2 regions of the Synechococcus sp. RC10B2 genome follow, and region 2 is predicted to be linked to the other one. Evidence: riboswitches for the same ligand, from Rfam matches in the RefSeq annotation. Region 2 holds a riboswitch; the other holds the start of a gene.

Region 1 (5,273 bases), on a different contig from region 2:
CCGCCATAATCGGCGGGATCAAAGGGAGACAGAGCCGCTACCAGCGAGGCCCGAAAATCAGTCCAGGAGCCCGACTGCAGACCCATCTGAACCACCCGCCAGGCCCCATAGGAGGCCCCAATTGCAGCCAGGAGCCCAGGGATCCCGGCCAAGGACAGGGAAACCTTGGGCAGGGTCGGCAGGATCTGATCCAGCAGGCCCACCACCAACGCGAAGACAAAGATCCCGCTCCCCGCGGCAGCGGCACCTGAGACCCAAGAGGAGCGGGAGAACATCATCGTTTCTGTTTTTTCGCTAGCAGAACCACCGGAGCAGGAGAACCAGAGGTCAGGTTCACAGATCGCCTGCCTGCATCTCAGTTTATCCCGCCGGCAGCCTCTGTTTCTCGCTTAGGGCACTTGCCAAGCCCGCTGGTGGTAGCTCTGCAATTCGGCCCAGGGATCCGCTGCTGCTGCGGGGGTATGGCCGTGGTTGTGGTGATGGTGAGAGTGATGGTGATGGGATCCGTGCCCATGGGAGTCATGGTCATGGTGATGAGTATGCCCCGCTCCCAGCTCTGCGCTCACCGCCAGGCGAAACTTGCAGAGGTGGCAGTTCATCAGGGTTTGGCCCTGGAGAGCTTCCTGCTCCAGTTGCTGCAGGCTGTGCAGCACCGCGTCCACAAGGCCCAATTCCGGCAGCATCAGCCAGTCGATCTCGGGGTATTGGCGTCGCCGTTCTTGCACCGCCGCCTCGATTTTTTTCACCAGCACCCCTGTAAAGAGAAAATAGGGCAGCACAACCACCCGGCGCGGCTGCCAAGAGAGGGCCCGCTCCAATCCCACGGGCAGGCGGGGATGGGTAATGCCGATAAAGCAAGTTTCCACAGCGGCAAACCCAGATCCTTCCCAAAGCAGCCGAGCCAGTTTACAGGCTTCGGCATTGGCCTCGGGATCGCTGGAGCCGCGACCCACAAACAGGAGCACGGTTTCTGCTTCTGGGATCCGCTGCGGTTGGGCGGCCATCAAAGCGGCCAATCGGTCTCGCAGCAGTTGCAGGATCTCGATGCGGATCCCCAACGGCCCACCGTAATGAATGCGCAACTGGGGATAGAGGGCCTGCAGGCGATCCAGTTCCATCGTCACATCGAACTTGTTGTGGCGCGCCCCAAAAAGCAGCAGCGGCAGGGCCACGATCTCCTGCCACCCTTGGGCCAAGCATTGTTCCACCCCCTGGGCAATACTGGGCTGGGCTAGCTCCAAAAAGCAGGAGATCACCGGCCGATGGGGGGTGAGGGATTGATAAACTTGGGCCAGCTCCAGAAAGGCTTGCTGCCCTTCAGGGTCACGGGATCCATGGCCGATGAGCAACAGGGGCAAGGCAGGAGAAGAAAACTGCCCAACCGCACGGGGAGGGGAAAAACTGAGGACATCCAACACAAAAAACTCCGTTCCTTGTGAATCGCAAGGGGTACAGGACAACGGCAGGTGGGTGTTCTGGCTGAGGGAGGGATCCCATCACAGTTGCGTCACAGTGGCGGACTTGCACCGCACTTTCCCCAGTCTGCCTGAGCCTTTTAGGTTAGCTTGCCGCTTGTCGTTCACCAAGCCCCCTGGGGGGGATGTCCTTGTCTGCCAGAAGATAGCCCTGAGGCATGAGCGGTACGGCAGACTCATGCTCAAAGGGCAGCAAAACTGTTGCCGCGCTAATCCCCCTTGCCCCTGGGAGAGGGCCTAACGCCGGCCTGCCGGTCTGTGGGCTCGAAAGTGTCGCAGGCGCAGGGCATTGGCGACCACCGAAACGGAACTCAGGGCCATGGCTGCCCCCGCCAGCATGGGGTTGAGCAGCCAACCGGTGAAGGGGTAGAGCGCCCCGGCGGCAATCGGGATCCCGAGCGTGTTGTAGATAAAGGCGAAGAAGAGGTTCTGGCGGATGTTGTTGAGGGTGGCCCGGCTGAGTTGAATGGCTGTGGCGACTCCCCGCAGATCCCCCGACATGAGGGTAATATCGCTGGCGGCCATCGCCACATCCGTACCTGTACCAATGGCGATCCCCACATCAGCTTCTGCCAGAGCCGGAGCATCGTTAATGCCATCTCCCACCATCGCCACCCGCCGTCGCGGTTGTCTTAGGCTGCGTATGTAAGCTGCCTTCTGATCCGGACGGACTTGGGCAATTACCCGCTGAATGCCTGCTTGCCGAGCAACCGCTTGGGCCGTAGTGGGGTTATCCCCGGTTAGCAGGATCACCTCTAGACCCATCTGTTGCAGCTGTTGCACTGCCTCAGGAGAGGTGGGTTTGAGCGGATCGGCAATGGCCAACAGCCCCACCAGACTCTGGGATTGCGCTACGCCGATCACCGTTTTGCCCTGGCTTTCCCAATTCTGAACCCGCTCTGACCAAGAGGGATCCCAGGGGATCCCCATCTCCTGTAGCCAGCTCAGCCGACCGATGCGAATCCACTGATCTTCCACCCAAGCTTCTGCCCCACTGCCTACCCTTGCCTGAAAGTGCCAGGCAGGAGGGATCACAATTTTTTCGGCTTCGGCTTTCTGCACCACCGCCTGGGCCAAAGGATGTTCCGAGTGCCGCTCCACTGCCGCTGCCAGGCGCAACACCGTCAGGGGAGAGGAGCCATTAGCCCAAATATCGGTGACAGTGGGACGACCTTCGGTCAGGGTGCCGGTTTTGTCCAAGACCACCGTGCGCAAGTCGTGGGCCAATTCCAGGCTGTCGGCACTTTTCACCAGGATCCCCAATTCCGCCCCTCGTCCCACGGCCACCAGGATCGAGGTGGGGGTCGCCAACCCCAGCGCGCAAGGGCAGGCGATGATCAGCACCCCAATTGTGTTCACCAAGGCCAGTGTCGGGTTATCGGCCAGCACCCACCAGAGCACAAAAGTTAGAACTGCCACCCCAATCACCGCCGGCACAAACCAGGAGGTGACCCGATCCGCCAACTGTTGAATCGGAGCTTTGGATCCCTGAGCTTCCTGCACCAAGCGCACGATCTGGGCCAGAACTGTGTCTTTGCCCACCCGCCGCGCTTCCATCACAAAGCTGCCCGTCTGATTCAGCGTTGCCCCAATCACCTCATCCCCCGCCGATTTGACAACAGGCAGGCTCTCGCCGGTCACCATCGACTCGTCGAGGGTGGAGGATCCCTCTAGGATTACCCCATCCACCGGCACCTTCTCGCCGGGGCGCACCCGGATCCGATCCCCCACCTGCACTTCCCGAATCGGAATATCCTGCTCCACCCCATGGCGAATTACCCTTGCCGTTTTCGGTTGCAGCCCGATCAGCTTGCGAATGGCCTCAGAGGTTTGCCTTTTGGCCCGTTGCTCCATCCACTTGCCCACCAGAATCAGGGTGGTGACCACCGCCGACACTTCGTAATACACATCGGGATGCAGTCCCTGCCGATGGAAAGAGTCGGGGAAAACCGTTGGGAAAATGGAATAGAAGAAAGCCGCGCTCGTCCCCAAGGCCACCAGCGTGTTCATATCCGCTGAACGCCGTTGCCAAGCGGCCCAAGCGCCTCGATAAAAATGCTTGCCCACCCAAAACTGCACCGGAGCCGTCAGCAGCAACTGCAACCCAGGATTGTGCAGCCACATGGGAAAGCCCGGGATGTCCATCCCCAGCATCATCGGCAGGGATCCGATCACCAGCACCGTGCTGATGCCCACCCCTATCGCCACCTTGAGCTTCAGTTCCCGTTCTGCGGCCCGTTGGGCGATCCGCTCTGGATCCGACAGATCGTCCAGCTGCCAATCCTCCTGGATAAGGCGCGCCCGATACCCCGCCCGCTCCACCGCCCGAATCAGCGCCTGCGGATCCACCAGCCTGGGATCCCCTTTGACGGTGGCCTGCTCGCTGGCAAAATTCACTGATCCGTGGGACACCCCCTGCACCTGAGTGAGGGCCTGTTCGATGCTGCGGGCGCAGGAGGCACAGCTCATCCCTTGCAGGGCCAACTGCCAAGTGCCCTCAGGAGAAGGCGCAGAGGCCGATAGTGCACCCGATGACCCTTTATGGGCAGACATGGCAACACCTTGTTGATGAAACGACAGCTACTCTCCACCCTGGGCAGGGCGAAGGCAGCCATCTGTACAGAAATTCAAAACAGACGCCCGACCGTTCCCGGCCCAAAATTGACTAGGCCGGGGGATATCCCACCTGGGTGAGGGCCTGCCGCAAATCGCTCACAGACCGCTCAGAAGTGATCCGCACCTGTTTGGTTTTGGGATCCCCTTCCACCTGCGCCTGGGGATCCAGTTGCCGCACCGCTTGCGCAATGGTGTCTATACAGGCCCCACAGGCCAGCTTGGGCACCGTCAAAACAACCTGCATCTTGGAAAACCCCCCCAATGCCACTGAAAGGATGCTAAACCTTACAGTGGGCTGGAAGGTCAAGAGGGAGGCTGAGGCTCGTCCATATTCCAGCGGTAGTCCACCTGATAGCCCCGCTGTCGCCACTCTTCCTCCAGTTGCACCTGTTGGGTGAGGGCTTTGCGCAGGGAGTTGATCAGCTCTTGCGTGCGGCCTCGGTTGCCAAAATCCTGTTCCTCTACTGCCGGAAAGGTTTGCCGCTCCAACACCCGCAGCAGAAATTCGTAGTGGATATGAGCCGGCACAGGAATACGTTTCATCGATCCAAGCAATCCTTAGAGATCAATTGTTCTCGCAGAGATCCATTGATAAATGGTTTTCATTCACTGAGATGACAACAGGTGGCGCACAGCTTGGCCGGGATCCGGCTGGGTCACCAGCGCTTCCCCCACCAGCACAGAGCGCACCCCCCAGGCCCGCAACTGCTGCAGATCGGCGGGGGTATGGATGCCGGACTCGCTGACCACAGGCAGATCGCCAAGGAGCTCCGAGTGGGCGGCCAACAGGTCGCGCGTTGTGTTCAAGTCCACCGCAAAGGTTCTCAGATCGCGATTGTTGATGCCAATGAGCACCCGTCCTTTGGCCTGTTGCAGGTGCGGCAAGGCCAAAACCCGCTGCAACTCTTGGCAAGTGTGCACCTCCAACAGAGCCGCCATGCCCAGTTGCTGAATGAGCTTGAGAAAATAGCCCAAATCCGCATCCGAGAGAATGGCGGCAATCAAGAGCACCGCATCTGCCCCCAGGCTGCGGGCCCAGAGGATTTGGTAAGGGTAGAGGATGAACTCCTTGCAGAGGATGGGGATCCCTACTGCCTGACGGATCCGGCGCAGATACTCGCCGCTGCCCTGAAAGAACCGCTCATCTGTGAGCACCGAGAGGCAACTGGCCCCACCGGCTTC
Region 2 (5,273 bases):
ATCGGATTTGGTCTGTGCAGCGCGCTGCCGCTGTGAACAGCGACCGCCTCGTGGACGATGCCGACCTGCAGGAACGGTTGAAAGCGGATGGAGGGGTCGGAACTTCGAGGTTCCGACCCCCATTGGTATCGAAATTGGGCTATAATAGGGTAGGTGAGCGCACGATGGAGCCGTATTGTGAGTATTTATCGGCAGACGAATTGGTGTTGCGGGCGCAGCAGGGGGACGAGCGCGCGGCGGAACAGGTGCTGACGCTGTTCCGTCCGCTAGCGCAGAGCGTGGCGGGACGGTTCTTTGTGCCCAGTTATGAGCCTGAAGATATGTGCCAAATTGCGCTGATGGGGCTGTGGCGCGCGGTGCTGTGTTTTGACCCGCAGCGCAAGGCGGGCTTCGCGGCGTTCGCGCGGGTGTGCATTCGACGGCAGATTCTCTCGGAACTGAAGCGGGCGCAACGGTGGGCAGTGCCTGCAGTCAGCCTGTCGGACGAAGCGGATGGACAAGCGTGGCTGGAGCAGTTGCCTGACCCGCGCCAGAACCTCTACGAGCAGCTCAGCGAGCGCGAGACGGCGCAACGGCAGCGGGAGTTCCTCACGACGCAGCTCAGCCCGCTGGAGACGCAGGTGGTCGCCTTGTACCAGCAGCAGCTGACCTATCGCGAGATTGCCGAGCGGCTGGGCTGCTCGCCGAAAGCGGTGGACAACGCGCTGGCGCGCATCAAGCGCAAGGCGCGTCGGCGCAGCCGCGAGTGTCGCTGAACCGAGCCTATCCCCGAACCGCCCACACGACGCGCATCGCGCCTGTGTAGTCGCGCTCAATGCGGGGCTGGGCGAAGCCCCACACAGGCAGCTGCTCGGCTAATAGCGGCGCAAGGCGCGGGCTGGTCTCAAACGCGAGCAAGCCGCCTGAACGCAACGCCCAACGCGCGCCCTGTGCAATCCGACGATACGGGCGCATCGGGTCGTCCGCAGGAACCAGCAGCGCGCCTTTTGGCTCGTAGCGCGTGATTTCGGGCTGAAGCGCGTCCCACTCGTCGGGCAGCACATACGGCGGGTTGCTGAGCACCGCGTCCACCGCGCCTGTGCGTAGCCCGCGCAGCCAGTCGCCTTGCACCAACATCAGGCGCGACTGTAGCCCCAGCGCGCGGCGGTTCGCCTGCGCCAAGCGCAGCGCACGCCGACTGCGGTCAGTCCCAAGCCCACGCCAGTGCGGGGCGTGCGTCAGGCACGCCAGCGCAACGGCGCCCGTGCCTGTGCCTGCATCTACGAGGATTGGTGAGCAAGAGACCCCCCCCTTCAGGTTCCCCCTGCGGGCAGGGGGAACCGAGTCGGGTCGGTTCCCCTCGCGAAGCGGGGGGAACCTTACGGAGGGGGGTAGGCTACCTGCCCACCCCAGAAACACCTCCACCAGCAGTTCCGTTTCGGGTCGGGGGATGAGCGCGCCGCGCCCGACGATAAGCTCCAGCCCGTAGAACCACGCGCGGCGCGTGAGGTACGCCAGCGGCTCGCGCGCGGCGCGACGGCGCGCCCAACACTCCAGTCGCTGCACCTGCCGCGCCGACAAACGCGCGTCGGGGTGGGCGATTAGCCGCGCACGCTCCCAGCCCAAGCACGCTGCAATCAACGCCTGCGCCTCCCGAAGCGGCTCGGATAGCCCCGCCGCCTGCAACCGCGCCCCTACCCGTGCAATCGCCTCGCGAACGGTCATCGGCGCGGTATAATACCTCCGCTTCGGCAAACGAGTTCGCGGCGGCTGAATGTACGGGAAGTCGGTGCAAATCCGACGCTGACGCGCAGCGGTGACTGGGGACGAACGCGACGATATGCCACTGGCTTCGGCTGGGAAGGCGTCGCCAGTAGAACGATCCAGAAGCCCGAAGACCGGTTCAGCCGTGTCTCGCTCGTTTCGCCTCGCGGGTTGGGCGAAAGAGCGCGCGTAAGCACTCGCCTGCGGCTGGACGCCTCCAGCGGCGGGCGCTGCTACGCAAGCCTTCGTCCCGACCACAGAGCGCAACGCCTATGTGGAGGGATGAACCGATGCGATACACACACCAAACGCGCCGCAACAGCGGCTTCACGCTGATTGAACTGCTGGTCGTGATTGCGATCATCGCCATTCTGGCGGCGATCTTGTTCCCCGTGTTTGCTCAGGCGCGCGAAAAAGCGCGTCAGACCTCGTGTTTGAGCAACCTGCGCCAAATCGGAACCGCAGGCTTGATGTACGCCCAAGACTACGACGAGCGGCTGTTCCCCATCGCCTACGACGACTGGTCGCACTACTGGTGGGGCTATGTGGATCGCCAGAACCAGCGACTGGACACGCAGCGCAGTTTCCTGTATCCGTACATGCGCAACGCGGAGATTCAGGCGTGTCCCTCGTTCCGCGAGAGTCGCGCCTACCAGTACGGGTTGCTGGGCTATGGCTACAACTATGTGTACCTCAGCCCGATGCAGCCGCCGACCTACACGCCGATAGCGGTCGCGCTGGCGCAAATCAATAGCCCTGCCGAGACCGCATGGCTGGCAGATTCGGCGCAGTGGCGCACTTGGGGCGCAGGCGCGCCCGCCTTCGAGGGCACAGGCTTCCTCGAACCGCCCTCCTACAACAATCCGACCTTCCACGGGCGGCACAACAGCATGGGGAATGTGCTGTGGTGCGATGGACACGCGAAGGCGTTCAAGCCCGTCCTGCGCACGGAGGCGACCTACGAACCGCACCGTCGCTATAATCTGGGCAACATCGATCGCGACGGCAACCCCCAGACCGACGAGCTGATGGACTTGGAGTAGGGCAGCGTCTACTTGTGGAGTGCGGACGCCAGCGCAATCGCCTGCTCGATGGGGCTCAGCATGACCTGTCCCTTGTCGGGCAGGCGATTGGCTTCACTCAGCACGACGACCCCTGCGCGTCGAGCGTGCGCTTCGGGCAGCAGCGTCTGCAGCCGTTCCGCCTCGTCGGGCAGCAGGGCGACCTCGAAGGCGTCGCGGGTGCGCCAGAGCGCGAGAATCGCCAACGGCGCGCCATACGCCGCCAGCCCGATTGCGCCGATTTGCCCCTCCTGACGCGCCAGTTCCAACGCCTCCAGCGCACCGCTCAGTTGCATTTCGTTTGGCGTCTCGTGCAGGCTTAGGAAGTAGTAGTCGATGTGCGTGCGTCCGACGGCGCAGAGCGTCTCGATGATGTGCGACTGCAGGAGGTTCGCCGCGATGCGGGCGTCGGGGGCGTGCAGCAGCAGGTTCGTCGGCGTCGCGACAGCGATTTGGAGCCGATTCGCCCGCTCGCGCAGGAACCGCCCCCATAGGGCGGGCGCAGGCGAGATGTCGAGCGTCTCAATCGGCGAGGCGAGCAGCGCGTCCATCAAGCGTTCGGCGCGCGCCTCCGCCGAGCCGTCGCCCGTGAGATGCCCCCGCGCCCACACGGGGAACACATACCGATTCGTGCGTCCCAACAACACTTGGCTCATGGTTGGATTCGCGCCAGTGCCTGAGTGTACCCTGCGTAGGCGAGCGGTTGTGCAGGGTCGTAGTCGCCGCCGAGCGTCTGCAGCAGTTGCAGGGCGCGTTCCCGCCAGCGCGTATCGCCAGAGGCTTCGGCGTACTCGTACATCGCCAGCGCGAGCAGCGCGTTGTCGGCGGGCAGGTCAGCGTCGTCGCTGCCGACGCGCACAGGCACGACCTTGAAGTTGCCCCACTGCTTGCTCTGCGAGGCGTCGTAGAAGCCGCCTGTCGGGTCGGCGTAGTCGCGCCAGACGCGCTGCAGCAGTTGCTCGGCGAGTTGCAACGCGCGCGGGTTGGGTTGCAGGCGATGCACGCGGACGGCGGCGCGGGCGACCAGCGCGAGGTCAGGCATCCAGTCGCTGTTTGTGCGCGTCGCGCTGCGGTACAGGTCGCCGCGCAGGGTGCGCATCGCGCGCAGCGTCTCCAGCACGCGCGGGGCGGTCTGACGCGCCCAGTGCGCCTGCGGGTCGAGCGTCCCGAAGGTCTCAGCGTAGTCGGCCAGCGCGAGGATGGCATAGGCGTTCGCGTCCGCGAACAGCGTCGGGTCGGTTTGGGGCAGCCCTTTGCCCTGCGCGATGGCGATGCGCAGTTTCGGCGGGGCGAGCGCGGCAACAAAGCCCGCAGGTCGCTCGCGATAGAACTGCGTGCGCAGCCCGTCCGCCAGTTCGTGCGCAACGCTGCCAAGTTCGGGGTCAAGGCGCGCGGCGCGGCTATAGAGGCTTAGCAGGCGGGCATGCTCAATCAGACGCGCCCCGCCCGTCGGCTTGCCTTCAGGGTCAATCCCGTCGCGGAGCGCAGCGACGGTCTTGCGCTCGGCGTCCCAGTAGGGGCTGTCGCGCAGGGCGCGTAGTCGGGCAAACAGCGTCTCCTGCGCTGTGATGTCGCCGCGCTCCGCCAGCGCCAGCAGCGTCTCCAAGTGGGCAAGGTGGAACTGTGGCGGCGTATCGGTCGGCTCGGTCGGCAGCTGGGGCAGCGCGGTCAGGAACGCTTCCGTCGCGTCCGAAACGGTCGCCGCGCGCGCCGAACGCGCCCAGCGGGCGTCCCATGCCTTACCGAGCTGCTCCGCCATCTGCTGCACCTGCGCAGGGCGCGTGCGGTACATCTGGCTCAGCTCCTCCAAGTGGCGCATCAGCTCGGCGCGGGTGTCGGGCGCAACGGCGCGGATCGGCTTGCCGTCGGGCGTGAACCACGCGACGATGGGATAGCGGTCGGGCGCGCCCATCAGCTGCGCCAACTGCCGCAAGTATCGCGCCCGCTTGGGCATCGCGTCCGCGTCAATCTTGACGGCGACGAACTCGCGGTTAATCAAGTCCGCCACGCCCGAATCGGAGAACGCCTCGCTGCCCAACCGCTGGCATCGCCCTGACCAGTACGCGCCCAGCTCCATCAGCACCAAGCGGTCGCGCTGCTGAGCGCGTCGGAAGGCATCCTCGCTGCACGGCAGCCAGTTTACCAGTTGGTACTGCCCGCTGCGCAGGTAGGTTTCGGAGCAGTTTTGGAGGGCGTTCGGGTGCTGCGCGCGCTCCAGCCCGCGCAGATTGATGCCCAGCCACGCCAGCAGCACCATCAGCATGCACACGCCGCTGAGAACCGCGAAGCGCGGCGCGTACCGCTCTACCGTCGCGCGATACTCAGGCGTTAGCCCGCTCACAGCCGTAGTATACCGTCAGTGGTCGTGCCCACAGCGAATGGTGACTTGCACAGGCTGTTCGTCAACAGGCGGCGGCGCAACGCGCGTGCGCCCGATAAAGTAGTTGCAGTACGCGGTCTTCACAGTGT

Evidence for each region. A riboswitch is a leader RNA that binds a small molecule or an ion and turns the genes downstream of it on or off. The one in region 2 is predicted to bind cobalamin.
Region 1: linked by a shared signal. The riboswitch ahead of NW855_RS10355 (sirohydrochlorin chelatase) and the one ahead of NW855_RS06570 (prepilin-type N-terminal cleavage/methylation domain-containing protein) in region 2 are both predicted to bind cobalamin.

The regions. Positions count from the first base shown of each region.
Region 1 is NZ_JANSHO010000070.1:13,957-19,229, reverse strand. Features, by position in the region: gene NW855_RS10360 (hypothetical protein) at 1-278, opposite strand, end outside; gene NW855_RS10355 (sirohydrochlorin chelatase) at 390-1,418, opposite strand; cobalamin riboswitch at 1,448-1,584, opposite strand; gene NW855_RS10350 (heavy metal translocating P-type ATPase) at 1,713-4,028, opposite strand; gene NW855_RS10345 (heavy-metal-associated domain-containing protein) at 4,141-4,335, opposite strand; gene NW855_RS10340 (DUF5340 domain-containing protein) at 4,395-4,634, opposite strand; gene trpC (indole-3-glycerol phosphate synthase TrpC) at 4,698-5,273, opposite strand, start outside.
Region 2 is NZ_JANSHO010000053.1:28,014-33,286, reverse strand. Features, by position in the region: gene NW855_RS06580 (sigma-70 family RNA polymerase sigma factor) at 165-755, shown strand; gene prmC (peptide chain release factor N(5)-glutamine methyltransferase) at 763-1,704, opposite strand; cobalamin riboswitch at 1,720-1,901, shown strand; gene NW855_RS06570 (prepilin-type N-terminal cleavage/methylation domain-containing protein) at 2,034-2,786, shown strand; gene NW855_RS06565 (hypothetical protein) at 2,795-3,460, opposite strand; gene NW855_RS06560 (DUF255 domain-containing protein) at 3,457-5,067, opposite strand; gene NW855_RS06555 (matrixin family metalloprotease) at 5,161-5,273, opposite strand, start outside.